DNA from 2 places in the Bacillus sp. 7894-2 genome. Region 1 is predicted to be linked to the other one. Evidence: riboswitches for the same ligand, from Rfam matches in the RefSeq annotation. Region 1 holds a riboswitch; the other holds the start of a gene.
The links. Region 1 has a riboswitch for S-adenosylmethionine ahead of CHI10_RS06885 (methionine ABC transporter ATP-binding protein). Riboswitches for the same ligand answer to the same signal wherever they lie in the genome.

Region 1 (11,955 bases):
AATTCAAAGGCCGACCAAAGGGTTCATTTATTCAGTATTCATTTTGCTATAATGACGGGCGCAAATGTGATCGGGAACTTAAGCGGTGGCATCTTAACGGATGTATTTTCTTTGTTTACGGATCAGCTCACCAGCATTCGCATTACCCTTCTGATTGGAAGTGTGTTTTTCATAGCCGGCTTATTTCCAATTTTGCGTTTCGCAGAGGTTTCGAAAGATCAACACGATGCAAAGAGCATAAAAGGCTGGTCATTCAAGAATCTCTCAGCTAAAAATGATGGTGTGAAAATTATCGCGATGTTTGCTTTTGCTCAGCTTCTGATTGGAATTGGCGCAGGACTTGTTATTCCGTATCTGAATCTGTACTTCGCTGACCGCTTTGAAGCCTCCAATTCAGCTATTGGCATGATTATTTCATTAGGGCAGGCTGCCACGGCCTTTGCCATGATTATCGGACCGGTTGTGGTAAGAAAAGTGGGAGAGGTTAAAGCCGTTGTGATCCTGCAGCTCATGTCACTTCCTTTCCTGCTTTTAACCGCTTATACTGAAAACCTTTGGCTGGCTGCCATCGGCTTTTTGTTCCGGCAGGCGTTGATGAATGCGGGAAATCCTATACAAATGTCATTGATGATGTCAAAGGTAAATGATTCGATGAAAGGACTGGCAAACTCAGTCAATCAGATGGTGTTCAATCTGGGCTGGGCTGTAATGGGCCCGGTTTCAACAGGAATCGTCATGAGATATGGAGATTATTGGGGATATGCACTCGTATTCACCATTACAGCTTCTTTATACTTGATTGGCTCTCTCTACTTTTTCTTTGTATTCAGAGGCTATAAAAAGACAAAAACTGCAGCCGCCTCTGTGAAAATAGTATGATCTGACATATTTCTCGGGAAATGAAAAGGCAATGCCAATTAAACAGGCATTGCCTTTCGGATTTTGTCGAATGAAAAAATGAAATTTTGACGGAAACTACTTACAGAAAAAAGTTGCTGCTCGAGTCTTTTTTCTGTTTAGGGAAAATTTCATTGCACAATACTTGACCGCTTTTTTAATAGTATGATAATATCATTTTAATATTAATTAACTGAATATTCTTATCAAGAGAGGCGGAGGGACTGGCCCAGCGAAGCCCGGCAACCGGTAAAGTACACGGTGCTAAATCCAGCAGAGCAGAATGCTCTGGAAGATAAGAAGAGTCGATACAGCCCTCTTCTTATGAAGAGGGTTTTTCAGCTTTTCGAAATGAAATACAATCTTTTTTATAGAGGAGAGATAGCGATGACGGACAAACAGAAAAATTACCGTTTTGAAACAATTGGAGTACATGGGGGGCTGAAGCCTGACCCTGTAACTGGCGCGAGAGCGGTTCCGATTTATCAGAATAATGCTTATCAGTTCAAGAATACAGATCACGCTGCAAATCTCTTTGCCCTGAAAGAGCCGGGATATATCTATAGCAGGATACATAATCCCACTGTCAGTGTATTTGAGGAAAGAGTGGCCCTGCTTGAAGGAGGAGTGGGTGCGCTGGCTCTTGCCAGCGGCCAGTCTGCTATTACACTTGCCATTTTAAATATCGCCGAAGCTGGTGATGAAATTGTTGCCGCATCCAATTTATATGGGGGTACTTATAATTTATTTGCAGTTACACTTCCCAAGTATGGAATAAAGGTGAAACTGGTCGATCCAAAGGATCCGGAAAACTTCCGGAGTGCCATTACAGATAAAACAAAGGCTGTCTTCGCCGAAACGATTGGAAACCCGAGCCTGAAAATCCTGGATATTGAAAAGGTTGCCGCAATTGCACACGAAAACGGTGTGCCGCTGATTGTGGATAACACTTTTGCTACACCGTATCTTTGCAGGCCTATAGAACACGGAGCTGACATTGTCATACACTCTGCGACAAAATGGCTGCTTGGTAATGGAACCACAATGGGGGGAGTTATAGTAGACGGCGGAAAATTCGACTGGAATTCTCCTAAGTTTCCAGGCTTTACAGAGCCTGATCCGAGCTACCATGATATTGTCTATAGCGAAGCAATTGGCGAAGCTGCTTATATTATCAAAGCACGGGTACAGCTGTTAAGAGACTTAGGGCCTGCAATGAGTGCGCAAAGTGCATTCCAGTTCACACTGGGTCTTGAAACTCTGCATGTGAGAATGAAGGAGCACGTTGCCAATACCAAAAAGGTAGTGGAATATCTGGATGCCCATCCGGCTGTTAATTGGGTGCTCTATCCAGGTCATGAAGGCCATCCGGACAAAGAATTGGCAGATAAATATTTGCCAAAAGGAGCCGGGGCAGTGGCTGTATTTGGAATTGCTGGCGGAAGAGAGGCTGGAGCCAAGCTGATCAATAGCCTGCAGCTATGGGCACATGTGGCAAATGTCGGGGACGCAAAGAGCCTGATTATTCACCCTGCAAGCACGACTCATCAGCAGCTGGATGAGGAAGGTTTAAAGGCTGCGGGAGTATCGGAGGATCTAATTCGGATTTCGACCGGCATCGAAAATGCAGAAGATTTAATTGAAGACCTGGAACAGGCGATAGAAGCAGCTGCAGGTCTCACATCACTTGCTGCAAAAGTGTGAAGGAAAATTTACCATTCGCTTTTTTCCGAAAGTTTGAAATTTCATCGTTGACACCTTTTTAATGGCTATGATACGATAGCAAACGTAATTATAAAACTGCTTAATTCATTTAAAGTATTAATTGAATATAGAATGTAACGCTCTTATCAAGAGAGGTGGAGGGAAGTGCCCTATGAAGCCCGGCAACCGTCAATTAGTTGAAATGGTGCCAATTCACTCAAAGCATAGCTTTGATAGATGAGAGAAAGGACTAAATCTCTTTATGCCTTTCTGCTCATTTGCAGAAAGGCATTTTTGCTTTTGCGCATGAAAGCCTATGAGGAGTAAAAGATAAGGGAATAAAAGCAGTCTATTAATTATTATCTGTATCTTTCGATAAAAGAGGTGACTATCACGTTGATTACTATAAAAGATGTACAGAAGATATTTTCTTCAAAAAAAGGGCAGGTAAAAGCAGTTGATGATGTAAACCTGGAGGTAAAAGAAGGAGAAATATTCGGTGTTATCGGATATAGCGGTGCAGGTAAAAGTACCTTAATCCGCATGCTGAATGGGCTGGAGCTTCCTACCCATGGCAGTGTTACTGTGGCAGGCAATGAGGTTTCAAAGATAAAGGGAAGCAAGCTGAGAAAAGCTCGTCAGGAAATAAGCATGATTTTCCAGCATTTCAACCTGTTATGGTCAAGAACAGTTAGAGAAAATATAGCATTTCCGCTTGAAATCGCAGGTGTTTCCCGGCAGGAAAGGCTCAAAAGAGTTGACGAGCTCATTAAACTCGTCGGTCTGGAAGGAAGGGAAGATGCCTACCCTTCTCAGCTGAGCGGCGGTCAAAAGCAAAGGGTCGGAATTGCCAGAGCCCTTGCCAACAATCCAAAAGTGCTCCTTTGTGATGAAGCGACATCTGCCCTTGATCCGCAGACAACAGATTCCATTTTGGAGCTGCTTGTAGACATCAATGAACGGCTGGGCTTAACCATTGTTCTTATTACACATGAAATGCACGTGATCCGTAAAATCTGCCATCGGGTTGCTGTTATGGAAGGCGGCCGAATAGTTGAAATCGGACCTGTGTTGGACGTCTTTAAAAATCCAAAAGCTCTGATTACAAAACGGTTTGTACAGCAGGTGACAGAGCCTGAAGAAACGAAGGAAACAATTGATCATCTGGTCGATTTGTATCCAAAAGGGAAAGTAGTCCAATTAGGATTTGTCGGCGAATCAGCTGAACAGCCATTGATTACAAACCTGATCCGTCACTTCCAGGTAACAGTTAATATCCTTCAGGGAAAGATCTCCCAGACGCAGAATGGTTCCTACGGTACCTTATTCATCCATGTTGATGGAGAAGCAGAGGAAGTTGCAAAAGCGATCGAATATATCCATTCTCAGCAGGTGGGCGTGGAGGTGATTTCCAATGCTTAATGAATGGTTTCCAAATGTGAAATGGGACTCCATGTGGGAAGCTACTGTGGAAACTCTCTATATGACAACTATTTCTGTTATTGCAACCTTTATTTTAGGAGCCATTTTGGGGCTGCTGCTCTTTTTGACCTCAAAGGGGAATATCTGGGAAAATGCAGCGATCAATAAAATTATCTCAGCGTTCGTCAATATATTCCGTTCGATTCCATTTATCATTCTGATTGTGTTATTAATCCCATTTACTAAGTTTCTGCTTGGAACAATGATTGGGGAGGATGCAGCACTGCCTGCATTAATTATTGGTGCTGCCCCGTTTTATGCCCGAATGGTGGAAATCGGCTTGAGGGAAATTGACAAAGGGGTAATTGAAGCTGCCAAGTCAATGGGTGCAAAAACAAGCACGATCATCTGGAAGGTTCTGCTTCCGGAATCAATGCCCGCCCTTGTTTCGGGAATTACCGTGACAGCTATCGCGCTGGTTGGCTACACGGCAATGGCTGGTGTAATCGGTGCCGGGGGGCTTGGAAATCTGGCTTATCTGGAAGGATTCCAGCGGAGCCGAAGTGATGTGACGCTTATGGCGACCGTTATTATTTTAGTCATCGTGTTTATTATCCAGTTTATTGGAGATATCATTACAACAAAATTAGACAAACGATAAGGAGAGATTGACATGAAAAAATGGTTACCACTTGCTCTTGCGCTGGCAGTTGCACTTGTGCTTGCAGCTTGCGGCACTTCAGAAGAGGGCGGCAATGCCGGTGAAGGCGGAGATAGTAAAGAAAGCAAAAAGATTACAGTGGGGGCTTCCAATGTCCCTCACGCTGAAATTCTTGACGAAGCAAAGCCATTACTTGAAGAAAAAGGCTTTGAACTTGATGTTGTACCATTCCAGGATTATGTATTGCCAAACCAGGCTCTAGAATCTAAAGAGCTTGATGCTAACTACTTCCAGCACATTCCTTATCTTGAGTCACAAAAGGCTGAGCATGGATATGAATTTACGAATGCAGGCGGAATTCATATTGAACCAATCGGTGTGTATTCCAAAAAGTATAAGAACCTTGAGGAGTTACCTAAGGGTGCAACAATCATCATGAGCAACTCAGTCGCAGACCATGGCCGCATCCTTTCCATGCTTGAAGCTGAGGGACTTATCACTTTAAATGAAGATGTAGAAAAAACCGAAGCAACAATGGAGGATATCAAAGAAAATCCGAAAAAATTAAAGTTTGATACTGAATATGAAGCATCACTTCTTCCTCAAATCTACAATAATGGAGAAGGAGATGCAGTCCTGATTAACTCCAACTATGCAATCGATGCAGGATTAAATCCTCTTAAAGATTCAATTGCAATCGAAGATAAAGATTCACCATATGTAAATGTAATTGCAGTACGCACAGGTGATGAAGAAAAAGAAGGAATTAAAGCTCTTGTTGAAGTGCTTCGTTCAAAGGAAATCCAGGATTTCATTCTTGAGAAATATGAAGGTGCCGTTGTGCCGGTATCTGAGTAAAGCAGAAATGCAGGCGTTCACAGCGCCTGTTTTTTTTGTGGATCAGCAGCCCCGCTTCCCGTATAGATTGAAAAGCAATCAAACATACTAACCTAGATACTATTTGAAATGGAGTGGAGATCGATGGAACATTATCATGAACCTTCAAACTCAATAGAAGAAGCCCTGCATGATTATAAAGTCGGATTAGGTGTTTTTACTGAAAAAATGCCGGATTTGGCAAAGCATTATAATGCTTTTACAGAAGCCTGCTTTAAAGAAGGAGTTTTATCCCAAAAAGAGAAGCAGCTGATCGCGCTCGGAATCAGTTTATATTCTCAGGATGAATACTGTATTATTTACCACACGAAAGGCTGCATTGATCAAGGGGCGTCTGAAGAAGAGATTCTTGAGGCAGTAGGAGTAACAGCAGCTTTTGGTGGCGGAGCGGCCATGAGCCAGGCGGTTACGCTCGTCCAGGAGGCCATGACCGAATTGAATCAGCAAAATCACTGAAAATTTTCTCCTGCTTGATAGCAGGAGTTTTCTCTTGGAATGGTAATTTTTCAGAAAATTTATACAAACAACCATTAATCCAGAGCATTCGGCCAGTATTCTAAGGATAGGAAGTATGAAAGCGTTTCACCGGATCTCATTCCTTATTTTGCTAATAAAATCAGGTTTTTTCCGCTTTGTGCAGGGTATAGTGTGAGTGTTAAGATTTTAGATGTAAAACAAATGCTGAAAAGCATAAAAACCGAAAGGATTGATTCATTATCAGTCAGTTACAGCTGAACTACACGAGTGAAATGGAAAAAGCTATGCAAGCTGCCCATGGAGTTGGATATGAAGTGTACAGCCGGAAACATGATATTCGAATGGAAGTTGAAAAAAGACGTGAAGAAGATTATCTTCAAAGCCAGCGCTTAGTTGCAGATCTTGAAAGAAAAATTCATTCCTAAGTTTTAGGTATATATAATAATGAAGTAAATAGTAACCAGTGCCAATGATGCACTGGTTTTCTTTTTGCAATACATGAAAATGCAGTACCGGGAAAAAATAGACAGGACATGCTGGTTTCCGGTAATTTCACTCTTTGATGACAAAGAATATATATGATAAAATCTATATCTACAGGCTTTCTAAACATTTTCGTTTGAAAAGTTTGTTAATGGTCTCAAAGAGTTGCTATGATATTTGATTTGTTATAAGATTGTAATGAGAATAAAATGAGAATAGAGATTTGCGGATGAAACCGATTTACAAATCTTCTTTTATTGACGGAGGTATATATTATGGCAGGATCAGTACTTACAATTAAAGACCTTCATGTTGCTATTGAGGGAAAAGAAATACTAAAAGGTGTAAACCTTGAGATTAAAGGCGGAGAAATTCACGCCATCATGGGGCCAAACGGTACAGGTAAATCTACTTTATCTTCTGCTATCATGGGCCATCCAAAATATGAAGTAACACAGGGAAGCATCACTTTAGATGGTAAAGATGTTCTTGAAATGGAAGTTGACGAGCGCGCACGTGCCGGCCTGTTCCTTGCAATGCAATATCCAAGTGAAATCAGCGGCGTAACAAATGCCGATTTTTTACGTTCTGCAATTAACAGCCGCCTTGAAGAAGGAAATGAAATTTCTCTTATGAAATTCATCCGCAAAATGGACAGCAAGATGGAATTCCTAGAAATGGACCTTGACATGGCTCAGCGTTATCTTAATGAAGGTTTCTCAGGCGGAGAAAAGAAGCGCAATGAAATTCTTCAATTAATGATGCTTGAACCTAAAATGGCTATCCTGGATGAAATCGATTCCGGTTTGGATATCGATGCATTGAAAGTTGTTTCAAAAGGAATCAACGAAATGCGCGGAGAAGAGTTCGGATGCTTAATTATCACCCACTACCAGCGCCTTCTTAACTACATCACACCTGACCATGTTCACGTGATGATGCAGGGCCGCGTTGTAAAATCAGGCGGACCGGAGCTTGCACAGCGCTTAGAAGCTGAAGGATATGACTGGATTAAGAAAGAATTGGGCATTGAAGACGAAACAGTTGGGCAAGAAGCGTAAGCGTTAGGGGGATCACTATGACAACGGAAATAAAACTACCATTTGATAAGGAATATGTTAGTTCCTTTTCAAAAGATATGGGCGAGCCGGCATGGCTGACAGAACTCCGTCTAAATGCGCTTGCAGACGCGGAAAGCCTGCCAATGCCAAAGCCTGATAAAACTAAAATTGATAAATGGAACTTCACACAGTTCGAAAAGCATATTGTCGGAAGCGAAGACTTTGCGTCTCTAAACGACCTTCCTGAGGATGTAAGAAATCTGATTGATACAGAAGCTGGAGATCAGAATTTATATATTCAGCGCAATAATAGACCAACGCATTTGACTGTATCTAAAGAACTGCAGGAAAAAGGTGTTATTTTCACAGACATCTTTACAGCGGCAAGAGAACACAGTGAGCTCCTTCAGAAATATTTTATGAAGGATGGCGTCAAAACGGACGAACACCGTTTAACATCTTTGCATGCGGCTCTTTTAAACGGCGGAGCGTTCTTGTACGTTCCGAAAAATGTGGAAATTTCAGCGCCGATTCAGGCTGTATATATCCATGATGATAAAGAGGCAAACCTGTTCAACCATGTATTGGTTGTTGTTGATGATAACAGCTCAGTTACTTACGTGGAAAACTATCTTTCTGTAGTTGAGGAAGCGAACGGCATCTTCAATATTGTTACAGAGGTCATTGCAGGTGCCAATGCACGAGTGCAGTATGGTGCGGTTGACACACTTGCTAAAGGAACTACAGCTTATGTGAACCGCCGCGGGGTTGCAGGCCGTGATGCCCGCATTGAATGGGCTCTTGGATTAATGAACGACGGCAATACAGTTTCAGACAATACAACTAACCTTGTTGGAGACGGTTCTTTCGGCGATACTAAGACAGTTGTTGTAGGACGCGGAGAACAGACTCAAAACTTTACAACGAAAGTAGTTCATTTCGGAAAGAATTCCGAAGGCTACATTTTAAAGCATGGGGTTATGAAAGACTCAGCTTCATCCATTTTTAATGGAATCGGCAAAATCGAGCATGGGGCTTCCAAGTCAAATGCCGAGCAGGAGTCACGCGTACTGATGCTAAGCGAAAAAGCGCGCGGGGATGCCAACCCGATTTTATTAATCGATGAAGATGATGTAACAGCAGGACACGCAGCTTCAGTTGGCCGTGTGGATCCATTGCAGCTATATTATCTAATGAGCCGCGGTGTTTCCCAAAAAGAAGCTGAACGCCTTGTTATTCACGGCTTCCTGGCGCCTGTTGTTAATGCTCTTCCAATCGAAGGCGTTAAAAAGCAGCTGACTGCCGTTATTGAAAGGAAAGTAAAATAATGAATGCCCGTGAGATTCGGCAAATGTTTCCCATCCTGGATCAGGAAGTCAATGGAAATCCTCTTGTTTATCTGGACAGTGCCGCTACTTCCCAAAAGCCTGTTCCGGTAATTGAGGCGATTGATAAATACTACCGGGAATATAATTCGAATGTTCATAGAGGCGTCCATACGCTGGGCACAAGAGCAACCGATGGCTATGAAGGCGCCAGGGAAAAGGTGCGTAAATTCATTAATGCAAAGTCTACTGAGGAAGTTATTTTTACAAGAGGAACAACAACTTCCATCAATACAGTTGCAGCAAGCTACGGACGCGCTAACCTGTCAGAAGGCGATGAAATTGTGATCTCCTATATGGAGCACCACAGCAATATCATTCCTTGGCAGCAGGTTGCGAAACAGACGGGTGCCACATTAAAGTACCTTCCCCTGCAGGAAGACGGAACTATCTCTCTTGAGGATGTCAGGACAACTGTGACAGCCGATACAAAAATCGTATCGATCATGCAGGTATCGAATGTACTTGGTGTTATGAATCCGATTAAGGAAATTGCAAAAATCGCCCATAAAAATGGCGCAATCATGGTAGTGGATGGTGCTCAAAGCGCTCCACATATGAAAATTGATGTTCAGGATCTGGATTGTGATTTTCTTGCTTTTTCCGGCCATAAGATGTGCGGCCCCACCGGCATTGGTGTTCTGTATGGAAAGAAAAAGCTCCTTGAAAAAATGGAGCCGGTTGAATTTGGCGGTGAAATGATCGACTTTGTCGGCCTCTATGAATCGACATGGAAGGAGCTTCCGTGGAAATTCGAAGGAGGTACGCCAATTATTGCAGGTGCCATTGGACTTGGTGCTGCAATTGACTTCCTTGAGCAGATTGGCCTGGCCGAAATCGAGGCATATGAGCACAAGCTGGCCGCTTATGCTATGGAAAAAATGTCTGCTATAGACGGAATGACCATATATGGGCCAAAAGAAGCCTCGAAACGCGCAGGTCTCGTTACGTTTAATATAGATGATGTTCATCCACATGATGTGGCTACTGTATTGGATGCAGAAGGAATTGCAGTCCGCGCCGGGCATCATTGTGCACAGCCGCTGATGAAGTGGCTTAAGGTATCGGCAACTGCACGTGCAAGCTTCTATCTGTACAATACGGAAGAAGATATTGATAAGCTTGTTTCAGGGCTTGTCAAAACAAAGGAGTATTTCAGCGATGTCTTCTAAAAATTTAGATACCCTTTACCGCCAGGTTATAATGGATCATTATAAAAACCCTCGTAACAAAGGGGTACTTGAAGATGACAGCCTGACGATCAATATGAATAACCCTACTTGCGGGGACCGTATTCAATTGACGCTGAAGCTTGAGGACGGCAAAGTGGCTGATGCGAAATTTGAAGGCGAAGGATGTTCCATCTCCATGTCCTCAGCTTCCATGATGACCCAAGCCATCAAGGGTAAAAATATTGAAGAAGCCTTAAAGCTTTCCAAGGTTTTCTCAGACATGATGCTGGGAAAAGAATATGATGAAGATGAACTGGATCTTGGCGATATCGAAGCTCTTCAGGGAGTTTCCCAATTTCCTGCCCGAATCAAATGCGCCACTTTGGCATGGAAAGCAATGGAAAAAGGCGTTGGCACGGAGAAAGAAGAACAGGAATAAATCAATCAAACGTTTGATTAAAAACTTTTTCGTCTGCCTTGTGTGCTAAAAAATTATGAATTGATTGGGTGTGAACCCTTTCCTATATGAATGGAGGAATACGACGATGGCAAAAAAAATGCCTGAGATCGGCGATTATAAGTATGGTTTTGCCGATAAAGACGTTTCCATTTTCCGATCAAAACGCGGTTTGACAAAAGAAATTGTAGAAGAGATTTCAAAATTGAAGGAAGAGCCACAGTGGATGCTTGACTTCCGTTTGAAATCACTGGACCATTTCTATAAGATGCCTATGCCGCAATGGGGCGGAGATTTAGCGTCATTAAACTTTGATGAAATTACCTATTATGTAAAGCCTTCTGAAAAGACTGAGCGTTCCTGGGATGAGGTACCTGAAGAAATCAAACAGACGTTTGATAAATTAGGTATTCCGGAAGCAGAACAGAAGTATCTTGCAGGTGTTTCTGCACAGTATGAATCAGAGGTTGTTTACCATAATATGCAGGAAGACCTTGAAGCAAAAGGAATCGTATTCAAGGATACAGATTCCGCTCTTCGCGAAAATGAAGATCTTTTCCGTGAGCACTGGGCAAAGGTTATCCCTCCGACAGACAACAAGTTTTCTGCATTAAACTCAGCCGTTTGGTCTGGCGGATCGTTCATCTATGTCCCTAAAGGGGTTAAGGTTGATACGCCATTGCAGGCATATTTCCGCATTAACTCTGAGAATATGGGGCAATTTGAGCGTACATTAATCATTGTAGATGAAGGCGCACATGTACACTATGTAGAGGGCTGTACTGCACCTGTTTACACAACCAACTCACTTCATAGTGCGGTTGTTGAAATCATCATCAAAAAAGACGCATATTGCCGTTATACTACCATTCAGAACTGGGCAAACAACGTATTTAACCTGGTTACGAAGCGTGCGGTTTGTGAATCAAACGCAACAATGGAATGGATTGACGGAAACATCGGTTCAAAACTGACAATGAAATATCCGGCAGTTATTCTTAAAGGAGAAGGCGCACGCGGCATGACCCTTTCCATTGCAATAGCTGGTAAAGGGCAGCATCAGGATGCAGGTGCGAAAATGATTCACCTTGCACCAAACACTTCTTCAACAATTGTATCGAAATCGATTTCCAAGCAGGGCGGTAAAGTAACATACCGCGGAATCGTTCACTTCGGCCGTAAAGCGGAAGGTGCACGTGCCAACATCGAATGCGATACGCTAATCATGGATAACCAGTCAACTTCAGATACAATTCCTTACAATGAAATCCTGAATGACAACATCTCTCTGGAGCATGAAGCAAAGGTTTCAAAAGTATCAGAAGAACAGCTATTCTAC
Region 2 (12,339 bases), on a different contig from region 1:
AGACGATTGTAGATGAGAAAATTGCCATATACTTAGCAGAGAACGGGTATTTTTATATCATGCATCGATTCGAACCGGAAAAGCGAATTTCTTTTATGAAAGATATGAAGGCACGGGGATTATACTCTTCGATCAGTGTTGGCGTCAAAGAAGGCGAGTATGCGTTTATACAGCAAATAGCTGATGAAAAGCTGTCACCGGAATACATTACCATTGATATAGCCCATGGCCATTCCAATGCTGTTATCCAAATGATTCAGCATATTAAGAAATACCTTCCTCAAAGCTTTGTGATTGCTGGCAATGTCGGAACCCCGGAAGCAGTCAGAGAATTAGAGAATGCAGGAGCTGATGCCACAAAGGTTGGCATTGGACCTGGCAAGGTATGCATCACAAAAATTAAAACAGGATTCGGTACGGGCGGCTGGCAATTAGCTGCACTTCGCTGGTGTGCAAAGGCAGCAAGCAAACCGATCATAGCAGATGGAGGTCTTCGCACCCATGGTGACATTGCCAAATCGATTCGATTTGGTGCAACAATGGTGATGATTGGTTCTTTGTTTGCAGGACATGAGGAATCACCTGGAAAAACCATTGAGAATGAGAAAGACGGAAAGCTCTATAAAGAATACTTTGGCTCAGCCTCTGAATTTCAAAAAGGCGAAAAGAAAAATGTTGAAGGCAAGAGAATTTTAGTAGAGCACAAAGGATCATTAGCAGATACGCTGAAAGAAATGGAGCAGGATCTCCAGTCCTCTATTTCTTACGCAGGCGGCAACAAGCTGGATGCCATTCGTCATGTTGATTATGTAATTGTAAAGAATTCAATTTTTAATGGCGACAGGGTATTTTAAAATCCCATATACCTACCCTTCTAATAAAACCACAGAAGATGCCTGCACTTTTCCATCTGGCAGGCATCTTCTGTGGTTTCAGTATTTCCTTTTTAAATTGGACAAACACTTACGAAGACACTCAATTTCAAAAAAATATGTTATGTACTCTTTGAGATTAAGATCCTATAGACTGTTCTACTGCATTTTCCCAGCTCGGAAAATAATACAATGCATTTTTCATTAGCTCTGGATTTGATTTCTTTACTTGCTTCTTTCGGGGCGGCTGCCCTTCTTTTTCCAACAGTTCAGAGATCCCGGTCAATACTTCTTCAACACTCATGCTTGTTTCCACATCATTCCTCCTTTTTGAATTCAACTATATAATTTCCATTTAACGAAAAATTATTCAGCATTCCTCCATTATTATTATTCAGTATTAAACTTGTATTCTAGCTGGTCCAAAAATCGCGCCAGCGAAATAAACCTATCAAATTAAAAGATTAATTTCATCCCTTCATGACTCGCCAGAAATCCCAGCCTATTATAAAAACGATGTGCATCATCACGCTGCTTGTCTGTTGTCAATTGGACAAGGCCACACTCTTCAGACTTCGCTATTGCAATCGCTTCTTTTAACAAGGCTTCTCCTACCCTTTTACCACGGTGGCGCTGATCAACACGCACACCTTCAATCTGTGCACGTTTCATCCCTTGTCGTGCTAAACCAGGAATGATCGTTAACTGAAGGCAGCCAATCACCGCTTGACCGTCTACAGCTAAAATGATCTGATTTCCCGACTGTACTTCTAGTGCCTTAAATGCTTTATAATAACAATCCGGCAGAGGTTCTTCATACCTCTCACGCTTTGCTCCTAATTCATCATCGGCAAGCAAGCGGACAATAGCTTGTAAATCTTCTTCAATTGCTTTTCGAAAATGCATTGAAAAATCACTCCTTCAAATTATAAGGGGATTGTGCTAGTAGATGTCAAAGCAAAGGACGGTACTGAGGTTAAAGTTAGACTATAATTTAGAATTTACCGATCATTGACTGGCATTTTTAACAAAGCCTAATTTCTGGCCTACAATATCAAGATAATTAGGCTTTGTTTGCTTTATTCCTCTTCATTTCTAAGTTCCAAGGAGAAATTTTCATTTAAAGATAGGCCTCTGCGACTCTCCCCAGCCTGCGAATCCCCTCTGTTATTTCCTTCTCAGCAGCATAACTGAAGGAAAGGCGAAGAAATTCCGTTCCAGCTGCCTGATCCATGAAAAAGTACTTGCCAGGAATAAAAGATACCCCCTCTGCAAGGGCATGTGTCAGCAGTTCCGATGTATCGGCACCGGGAATTTTCATCCACACGAAGTACCCGCCTTCAGGGACATACCAGGAAGCTGATTCAGGAAGATACTGTTCCAGTGCGGAGGTCAGAACATCACATTTGGACCGGTATGTATCTCTCAAGGTTTCTAGTTTATTATTAAAATCCGTGTTTGCAAAATAAACAGCCATGGCAGATTGAGCAAACGGATGGTTCAAATCTTTTTTAAACCAGGCGCATGCATGGATCATGTCACTTGCTCCCGCTATCCATCCTATACGCATACCCGGGGCCACAATCTTGGATAGCGAACCGACATGCAGAACTCGGGAGTTTTGATCCATTGCTTTTAGAGTGGGGAGACCTTTATTAAATGATAATTCCCCATAAGCATCATCCTCTACTAATAGAAAATTATATTTGTTTGCAAGCTCCAATACATGCTGCCGGCGCTCTCCTGACATCGTCGTCCCTGTAGGATTTTGAAACGTTGGGATCGTATAGAGAAAACGCGGCTGAGCGAGCCCTTTTTGCTTTCTTTCCTCTAGAATCTCTTTCAATGCCTCTGTTTGAAGTCCGTCCTTGTCTACAGGAATACTAATTATATGTTTTGTGTAATTTTGGAAAATCTCTAATGCCTCCATATAGGTGGGGGACTCTATTGCAATAATTGTCTCCTCATCAAGGAGAATGCGGGCAATCAAATCGATTGCCTGACAGGCACCCGAAGTTATCAAAAGCTCATTTTCCGCTATAGATATCCCCCGCTCTTTCAATCTCTTTAAAACCTGTTCCTTTAGTTTTAAAATCTTGGGACTTCCTATATAATGGAGCGGCAAATCCTGTTCTTCTTCTAATAGACTGTTAACAGCTGCTTTTACCTCTTCAACCGGCACGAGATCAGGTGCCGGGTAGCCGCAATGCAGGCGTATACAATCATCCGGAATCTCCGGAATCCACTCCCCTGGGGGAGTATTCTGAAGCGCCTTTTTGATTTTATCAGTAAATAAATAATCATTATTCACTTCGATCTACACCCTTCCAGCAGTTTTATTATTCAGTATAAATGTTCTACAAAACCTAGAAAAGCAAGTTTTCTTCGAAATGTCTTTTTACTTTTCCCCAATCTTCCTTTATAACACTATAAAGGACAGTATGGCGAATTGTCCCTTCTTTTCGTATCATATGATTTCGAAGTACGCCTTCTTTTACCGCACCGGTCCTTTCAATCGCTTTTTGTGAACGGAAGTTTTCATGTCCGGTTTTAATTTGTACGCGATTAACGGACAGTTCTTCAAAACAGTATGTTAATAATAAATATTTACAGTTTGAATTAATATTCGTGCGCCAATAAAGAGGGTTTATCCATGTTGAGCCGATTTCGAGCCGTTTATGCGGGATTGAGATATCGAGAAACCAAGTAGCACCGACGATATTCCCTGTTTTTTTATGAACAATGACAAAAGCAAAATCGGTGCCCTGCTCACGTTTTTGTATCGCATCTTTTACATATTGAATGACCCGGCTTTTATCAGTTAAATCAACAGACATATGCTCCCATATGCGTTTATCCTGGGCTGCTTCATAAATTCCTTCAATATGCTCAAGTTCCATGGGAATTATCTGCACAACATTGTTTACTAAAATTTGCATGCTATCACTCTCCTTGAATCAATTAAAACCAAATTCTGGTATGATAAAAATAACCAAAATTGAATTTTAATATAATACCAGGGAATGATTCGATGGAATTTCAAATTTTGCTTTCGGAAAATGGGATAAAGTATAAAGAAATTTATGAACAAATTCGGCTGTCGATTTTAAATAAAAAATTGTCAGCTCATTCAAGACTTCCTGCAAAGCGGCGGCTGGCTGAACAATTGAACGTGAGCATCCTAACTGTTCAGATGGCTTATGAACAGTTGCTGAGTGAAGGGTACTGTTATTCAGCAGAACGCAGAGGCTATTTTGTTTCTGAAATTCAGGATGAATGGCACTATAGTCAGATTAATACAATGGAATTGGAGAAAAGAGTTCAGAATGAGTTTCTTATTAATTTTAAAAATGGGCAGGTCGATGCCTCCGCCTTCCCCTATAAACATTGGAGCCGGTTATACAGAAAAGAGCTTAATGAATCTAATGCCGGCAATGCACCGTGGCAGGGCGAATATTCTTTGCGTGCCCAAATTGCACTATACTTACAGCAAGCTAGAGGGCTGGCCTGCCAGCCGGAGCAAGTGTATATCTTCAGCGGATTTCAACAGCAGCTGCTAAATGTATGTTTGTTTTTTAAACGGAGCGCCACCGGAATAGAAGATCCAGGTTTTATTCGGGCTAAATCTATTTTTGAGCAATTACAGCTGCCATGTTATCCGATTTCTGTGGATGAGGAAGGATGCTGTGTGCCTGATGCTGATGAGCCTGTAAAATTATTATATACCACACCTGCTCATCAATACCCTACCGGTACAATTATGTCTATTGCCAGAAGGATTGAGCTGTTAAATTGGGCAATCAAACAGGACGCTTATATTATCGAGGATGACTATGATTCTGAATTCCGCTACAAAGGGGCACCAATCCCAGCATTGTCCCATCTGGATTCAACCGGGCGGGTACTGTACTTCGGCACCTTTTCAAAAACATTGCTGCCAACACTTCGGATCTGCTATATGGTTATGCCAGCAGCCCTGAAGCAGGACTTTGAAAAATTTAATGCTTATCAAAAGTCTACTGTTTCAAGAATCGATCAGAGAGCTGCTGCAAAATTTATGGAAGAAGGACTTTATACATCTCATATAGCAAAAATGAGAACGTTATATCGAGCCAAGCGGAGCTGTTTAATAGAAAGCCTGTCAAAACATTTAGGAGAACACTTTGACATAATTGGAGATACAGCGGGCTTGCATATCATCGTGACATTACCGGAAGGATTGGATGAATCCAAAGCAATTGAACTGGCAAAGTCTGCGGGAGTTGAAATCGATGCTGTTTCGCCTATGTATCAGCTTCACAAGCCTAACCATCATGTGATGCTCGGATATGGCGCACCCTCGATGGACGAGATTGAGAGAGGAGTCCAATTAATGGCTAATGCTTGGAAAAGTTATCTAAGCAAATAAGCAGGCCATATATTCAATCATTTAAAAGAGCGCTTATCTTACAGGATAACGCTCTTTTGCTGAAGCGGTAAACATGCGCATCTTTTCCTTAACAGCCACCAAAAATTCAAACATATTCATCCCCTGGATTTGCTGGAATTTGTACAAGTCTTGCTTATAGTACATATGAATATGCTTCCCGGTGATCCCCCTTTTTTCTTCAATGGAAGCTATATGGCTATACGCAAATTCTTCAACTAATTCCTTTTTTGTTTCTGATACCGGGATTCCATAGAATAGCAGTCTTTTGTTCGTTGCTGCAAATAAGCCTGCCTGCGGTGCTAAACAGTAATGTGCAACTAATGAACAGCTTAAACATTCGATAAGATTTTCATCCTCATGCATGACATGTTCAAACTGGTTTTTCAAAAGATTCATTGAAACGATCCCCCCGGTTCTAACGAAATCTATCAAACCGCAGTCTTCACTGCCAGTATCAGCCCAGTAGACCAATCCAATTCTGTAATGTCCAGGTCAGGTCTGTCCTGCAGTGTTTTCAGGAGTTTAGTGGCTTTGATTCTATATCCTTCAGGCAATTTCTGCTGCGGAAACACATCATGAATCACATAAAAACCGCCGATATTTAAATGATCCAGGGTTTTGTCAAGAAGCTCGAATTTCCCCGGCCACGTATCTGCAAAAATAAAATCGAACCCCTCCGACAGGTTTTGTATAAATGCTGCTCCGTCCTCACAGCAAAATGTGATTCTGCTGTCATTCGCGAGGTACTTTCTCGCGATCGATTGCACTGTCGGATCTATGTCCACGGTCGTAAGCTTACTGCCTTCATCCATCCCATCCATGATCCATGAAGCAGACGCTCCCGTACCTGTTCCCAGCTCCAAAAAGCTTCCTCCAGATTTAGAGGCTGCCAGCCCCTTCAGTAAAAATCCTGTTTTTATATCACATGACTGCCCGAAGCCGAGCACATCTGATTCCTGTAATATCCTCGAATATGCTTCCGGTACCTGTATAACGCCGTTTTCCATTTTGCCATTCCTCCTCTTTCTTCGTTCTAATCTAAACCAAGCTCAAATTATAAAAGAGCATCAAAAAAAGGCCTCTTTATAAGAGGCCTTTACTTATCAAAACGACCTCTTATCTCCCAGAGCGTCAACTCTGTTGGAATTAGCACCTTCCTGACATAATCAGGGGTTGCTGAGGCTTCGCAGGGCCAGTCCCTCCACCTCTCTGGATAAGAATTTGTATAAAATATATATTTTCAACCAAGTATTGCATAGTTTTTGTTAAATGGCAATATTTCATTCTTTTAATCTAATGAACAGCTTCCTCTCCCTGATAAATTCGAAACGCAGGTACAATCGTATCCGACACAATCTCTTTCCCTTTTTCCCGGATGAAATCCAATTTATAGTACGCATCAAACCTCTGGCTGATCTCTGTTTTCACCAATTCAGGCGGAGTGACGACGATGAATTGGAACTTCAGCTTATCGGCTACAGCGAAAATCGGGTCAAGCACATGGGCAGAAGCCGCTTGTCCAAACGGATTATCACAGACTAACGGAACCCAGCTTTGATCGGTTTCACTCTTAACAGAAAGAAGCATCATCATCATGACCATGCGGGCAGATAGCTTTTGACCGCCGCTGCCATCGGATTTTGTTTTTGAACCCTGGTTGATCGTCTGCCAGGTTGAATAATGCTCACGCTGCGGTTTTCCGTACATGAAGGCATTATCAGTACGCATGTTATAAACCAACAGTTCTGGGTAACGATTTCTGAGAGAGACAAATAAAATCTGCTCATCACTGATAAGCTGTTTAATTTCCTGATCAAGCTCCAGATTATTGTCATCAATCATCTCGAATCGCTTTGTAATTTTGTTAATGGCTGAAACAAAATGCTGTTTCAGTAAAGGTTCAACATCTTCCGCTTTTTTAGGCAGGATGTCTTCTTTGAGCTGGACAAGCGGGAAGGAACCCCATTCATTCTTCAGCTTCATTTTCGAAATCATCGAGCGAATCGCTTCTGAAATGCTCATCACCTTCATGCTCGCTCGGCTGGCCCAGAAGTTTTGCGCTTTTTCCGCCCGTTCTTTATCGCGTTCCAGCTGCTCTAAGCCGCTCTGTGAAAAGCGCTTCATGTTCTGAACGACACTTTGAATATGAGCATAATGCCTTGTATCCATATGATCAAGCGTAGTTAAGACTTCATTCTTAAAACGGATTTCCCAATCCTTGCCTTCAATAGCAAGCTTTAAATTTCTTAGTGACTGTTCAATCTTCGCATGCTTTTCTTGCCCTTTATCCTGAATAGCCTGATGTTTTTCACTCCAGGATAGGATGCTTTGCTTTCCTTGACTCTTTATTTTTGCTATATCCTCATCCGAAAAAGCTGCCGCTTCCTCTTTAAGAATGACGGATAAATGTAATTGATTGTTTTCAAACTCAGTTATGTTTTGTTCTGTCTCTTTTTTGTGCTCTTCCGTTTTCTTTATTTCTGCATTTGTCTGTTTGGTCTGGTCAGTAATTTCAACCGTCTTCACTTCCAGATCAAGGTCTTCCCATTCTTCAGGCTGCTTCTCATGCTTGGCCACTTTTTTAGAGGATTTTTTACGCTGATCCATTCCATGCTTTAAGGATGTTTCGGCAATGGTTACGGCCTTTTCCTGCTCACGCTCTTCTTTTTCTGCTGCTTTTGTTTCCTTTGCAGCTGTTTGAAGCATATTTTCCAAAATACTTATTGGTTCATCCGGTACAGAAGCATCTTTCCACTCTTCATTAAGAGCATGAAGTTTTTTCTCCAGCTTCTTTTGCTGCTTCTGTTCGGATTCTCGTGTCGCCTGAATCGCGAGCAGTTCACTGGCTTGTTCTTCTTTTGATTTTTGAAGCTGTTTAAGCTCCTCAATGCTGCCATTGATTTCTTCTAAAATATAGGGTGATAATCGCGGAACCTCCTCAGAAGCTTCTGTTTTCTCAGCGGCTGGAAAAGCAGCACCATCAATAAAGAAGCTGATCTTCTTAATATTCTGCTCGGCTGACAGCTTCCATTCCAGATAGGTCTGGCTCCACTTTTCCTGAAGATCAGCGATGGTCTGAAGCTCATTACCCAGCTCATTCTGAAGCTTTTCGAAAGCTTCTTTTTGTTTCTCTTTTTCCTGCTTTACCCGTTTATTTTCCTGATGCATTGACTTTTCACGGTTAAATTCCGCTAAGGTTTCGGCATCTTTAGATAATTTTTCAATCTTTTTCTTCGTCTTTTCCAGCTGTTCTCTAAGTCCCAGCTGCAGTTCTTTTTCTTTTTCCTCCTGCATTATGATAGCCTGCAATTCCGTTTTCCTCGAAAGCAGCACTTCCTTTTCCTGAAGCAGTACTTTTTCGATATCACCGGCAAGTTCATGGGAAAGGAATCGGTCGATTTCTTTTATAATACGGCGCAGTGCTGTTTCTGTTTTTTCTAACTCTGCAAGTGTATCTTTCTTTTCTTCTATCTGTTTCGCAATCTGAATTTTCCAGTTTGTGAACTGATTTTTATCCGTCAGCAGCTCCTTCTCCGTCCCAGTGATCATCACGAAGGCATTCTGCTGATTTTCGCCCGCCATTTCCTCCCGCATAAAAATCGGGACCGGACTTTTAAACACCCTTCCTCCAAGAACCTGCTTATTGATTTTTTCCCATTGCGGCCTGCTGACTACTAAGCCATACGGCAGAAGAGGATGAGAAAGCATGTGGCTCGCCATTTCATCCGGCTTTAGGGATTGAAGAAATTGGGATCCGTAAAATACATCGATCCCCGTCTTTTCATCAATCCATTCCTTCAGTTCCTTCACATCATTATTGGCAATCCAGAAATGCTCATCATTCAAGGCATAATCCAGCTGCGTTTCCCAGAGCGCTTTCTTTAACTCTTCCCCTTGCTCGCGATTTTGAACGAGTAGCTCTTCCACTTCAATGGCATATTTTGATAAAAGAGCATTTGTGAATGGAGCTGTGACACCTTGAAGAACACCTTGGAGCTGATCGAACAGCTTTGTTTCTTTTTGCTTCTGCTCTTCACTTTTCATTTTTAGCTCTTCACACTTTTCTTCTGAAAACTGAATGGATTGTGCGAGTGTACCATGGGAAGAAGCAAGCTGATTCTGCTTTTCATTTGATCTATTTTCTTTTGCCTGCAGATCTTCGAGTGCTGCTTCTTTGGTTTCTATCTGTTTATTTAGGTTTTCTACAAACCCAGTTAAATCATAGGTAATACGGTCACCGAATTCCTTGATAAGCTGTTCTTCTTTTGATTCAAATTCATGAATCTGGGTATAGAGAAAATCAATTTCCGTACGAAGCTGGGCAATCTCCTGGGTCTTTTGTTTATCCTGCTTAGACAGGTCTTTTGCTTTTTTCTTTAAAAACTTCTGATATCCGGAATATTGATGAACGGCTTCCCTAATGGAAGCAGCGGATTTCTCCCATTGCTGTGCCGCTTCTTTTTTGATTTCATCCATTCTTTGATTCACTTGCTCAAGGCCGCTGTTCTGCTCGAGCTTAGCAATCTGCTGGGAAAGCGCACCAATGCTTTGTTCACCTTCATGCCATTCTTTCAATAACAGCTGAAAAGAAAGCTCTTCTTTTCGCTCCTGCTTTTCCTTCACTGCTTCCTGCAGAACTATATGTTTCTTCTGCTCTTCCGCTAATTTCTTCTCCCAATCCAGCACTTCCCGGTGAGCTTTTGCATACTCAAGATTATCTTTCTGAAAACGCAGCTCCACTTGCCTGCCTGTTAATTTTTCGATTTCCTTTTCCAGCTCAATGAGTGTTTCTTCTTCCGTTTTCTTCAAATGCTCCAAAGCGCCAAGCAGCTGTCTTCCTGCCTTTATGCCGTCCTCCACAATTTCCTTATGCCCGACACCCTTAGCCAGGCTCTCTTCAAAAGGAAGAATATCTTCCAGGAACTCTTTATGTGCCTGCTCTCTTTTCAGCAAAACAGGGAGGTCCTTCGCGATGCTTGCCTGACTCTTAAAAATCTCCACCAGGTCGTTCTTCTGATGCTCCGTCCGGTGAAGAACCTGACTGACTGTAGGAATGATCCGCTTTTGGAACAGGGAATGATCATCTTCAGCGCCTTCAAAGAATTTTCCGACGCCGCCTTCATCCTTATTAATGTCCTTCATAATATCCCAATCTTTTCGGTTAATCCCATATGTATCAAGAATGCGGTAGTGTTTCTTGGTATCCCGGTAAACATCGTACCCATTCCATTTTAAATAATCCTTCAGGCCTTCTGTTTCAGCCATTTCTCCATCTTCATAGAGAGGAATATGGTCAAGTGATGCTTCTTCTTTTCGTTCAAACTCCCTTGTATAAAAAGTAATATTCGGGACAATTTTCGCTTCCTGTTCAAGAGGTTTGCTTTCTCCGCTCTCTTCATTCATTGAGATCCGCTGTTCTGCTGAAAACATTCCGCCCGTCACCAAATGCCTGCGGTCAGCCCCGTCTAACTCCCACTGTATGAGAACATGAAAGGTATAAGGAATAAACTGCTCTTTATTATTAAAAAAGAATTGCTGATAAAAGCGATTATTCTGCTTTCCCCATGCGGTACCCGGCTTAAGGATCTGAAATATGGTCTGCAGGAAAACACCTTTCCCTCCTCCATTCATCATGGAAATGAGGCCATTTGTAGAGGTTTCCTCATTATGAAAATTAAACGTGGTGTCCCTATACTGCTTTTGCATGCCATCATATTTCAGGCCGGCAATTCTAATTCGATGTATTTTCGGCATGCTGATCCTCCTCTGTTTTCATTAATTCCTTGAACATTTCATAACGGTCGTAGTCATGATACAGATATTCAATCCGTTCAAATAACTCCTGCTTTGGAATCGCCTTCGGTATATCCTCCCGATCCAGGATGACGATGAGTCCTTCTGTTTCCAAAAGACGCATAGCACTTGCAATCAAACCGATCCGCGTTCTGCGATTGGCTTTCCTGGCTCCGTAATCATCTGTGTCGACCTCCATGTATTTCCATGTCGTCACAACGTCTCTCATATCAATTTTTTCTTCTTCTCCGAAATCCGGCTTTGCTTTAAGCAGACTATCCCAATTCATGATGACATCATTCACTTGCCGTTCCAATGTATAAAAGCTGATCCCTTCGCGCTTCGTGCGGACCTTAGCCGCCTGATTGCGGTCGATGCCCGACAGGAATGCCATAATGACCACGCTCATCAGGTGAAAATGCTTTTTGGTTTCAACCTGTTTATGCCTGTCCTTCATATGTGTAAAATTCGTCGCAAAAACAGAGCCGGTCGGCTGTACAACGAGCTGAATCCTTTTCGGCGATTCAATGATAAAGGTCCCGGATTCGTCTGCCAGTAAAAGTACCGTCTGTCTTACATCAGGATCGAAATACGCCTGAAAGTGCTCGCTGTTTTCATCGATGACCTTGTCTTTTAATAGCGTGAAATAAACTGCTGATGCAGTCTTAATACTTTCTGCACTCATCATTTCTCCTCCTGAACAGAAATTTTAAACGGAGTAATTTTCATTTGATACCAGTGGAAAGGTTCCGCCCGATGATCAAACTCGGTATAAAGTTTCAATCCTTCAAACACCTGGAATTGCGGATACTCCTGCATGAGCTTATAAAGAAGAATTTCCCTCTCATCGCTCAGTGTCTCCTCCTTCCGGTGCAGCACCTGAACCTTCAGCGGCTTTTTATCAAACATCATCCATAAGTCAATCGTTTCTGATTCTTCAAACCATAAATCCTGTACCTCAAGCGGCAATGTCGTTAAATCAGCCAGAGAAAACTCTCCGTATGTCTGCAAATATTGAAACACATAGCTCCAGGCCTTGATGACAGAATCCCAGTTCGTTACCCGCTGATGGGTAATGCTTTCGTCTTCCGGTTCTTCCTCCATCGTCTCTGTGAGCTGCTTTTCATCAAATTCCTGTTCTCCCCAGATCCAATCCAAGGGCAAAATAAATTCATTCTTTGGCGAAAACAAAGGGCCCAGTATCTTCTCAACCTGATCGAAGGAAGATACCCCCTCCTTCATGAA

Region 2: linked by a shared signal. The riboswitch ahead of CHI10_RS01260 (O-methyltransferase) and the one ahead of CHI10_RS06885 (methionine ABC transporter ATP-binding protein) in region 1 are both predicted to bind S-adenosylmethionine.

What each region holds. Positions count from the first base shown of each region.
Region 1 covers NZ_NPDG01000040.1:1,314-13,268, forward strand. Annotated here, with positions in the region: gene CHI10_RS06875 (MFS transporter) at 1-879, shown strand, start outside; SAM riboswitch class I at 1,098-1,199, shown strand; gene CHI10_RS06880 (O-acetylhomoserine aminocarboxypropyltransferase/cysteine synthase family protein) at 1,285-2,601, shown strand; SAM riboswitch class I at 2,742-2,845, shown strand; gene CHI10_RS06885 (methionine ABC transporter ATP-binding protein) at 2,998-4,023, shown strand; gene CHI10_RS06890 (methionine ABC transporter permease) at 4,016-4,684, shown strand; gene CHI10_RS06895 (MetQ/NlpA family ABC transporter substrate-binding protein) at 4,697-5,542, shown strand; gene CHI10_RS06900 (carboxymuconolactone decarboxylase family protein) at 5,666-6,037, shown strand; gene CHI10_RS22250 (YuzK family famiily protein) at 6,331-6,483, shown strand; gene sufC (Fe-S cluster assembly ATPase SufC) at 6,817-7,602, shown strand; gene sufD (Fe-S cluster assembly protein SufD) at 7,620-8,930, shown strand; gene CHI10_RS06915 (cysteine desulfurase) at 8,930-10,159, shown strand; gene sufU (Fe-S cluster assembly sulfur transfer protein SufU) at 10,149-10,598, shown strand; gene sufB (Fe-S cluster assembly protein SufB) at 10,705-11,955, shown strand, end outside.
Region 2 covers NZ_NPDG01000005.1:3,543-15,881, reverse strand. Annotated here, with positions in the region: gene guaC (GMP reductase) at 1-854, shown strand, start outside; gene CHI10_RS22165 (hypothetical protein) at 1,012-1,188, opposite strand; gene CHI10_RS01285 (GNAT family N-acetyltransferase) at 1,329-1,778, opposite strand; gene CHI10_RS01280 (aminotransferase-like domain-containing protein) at 1,993-3,183, opposite strand; gene CHI10_RS01275 (GNAT family N-acetyltransferase) at 3,239-3,811, opposite strand; gene pdxR (MocR-like pyridoxine biosynthesis transcription factor PdxR) at 3,904-5,280, shown strand; gene CHI10_RS01265 (PH domain-containing protein) at 5,314-5,697, opposite strand; gene CHI10_RS01260 (O-methyltransferase) at 5,730-6,308, opposite strand; SAM riboswitch class I at 6,415-6,521, opposite strand; gene CHI10_RS01255 (hypothetical protein) at 6,595-11,055, opposite strand; gene CHI10_RS01250 (DUF6063 family protein) at 11,033-11,779, opposite strand; gene CHI10_RS01245 (hypothetical protein) at 11,779-12,339, opposite strand, start outside.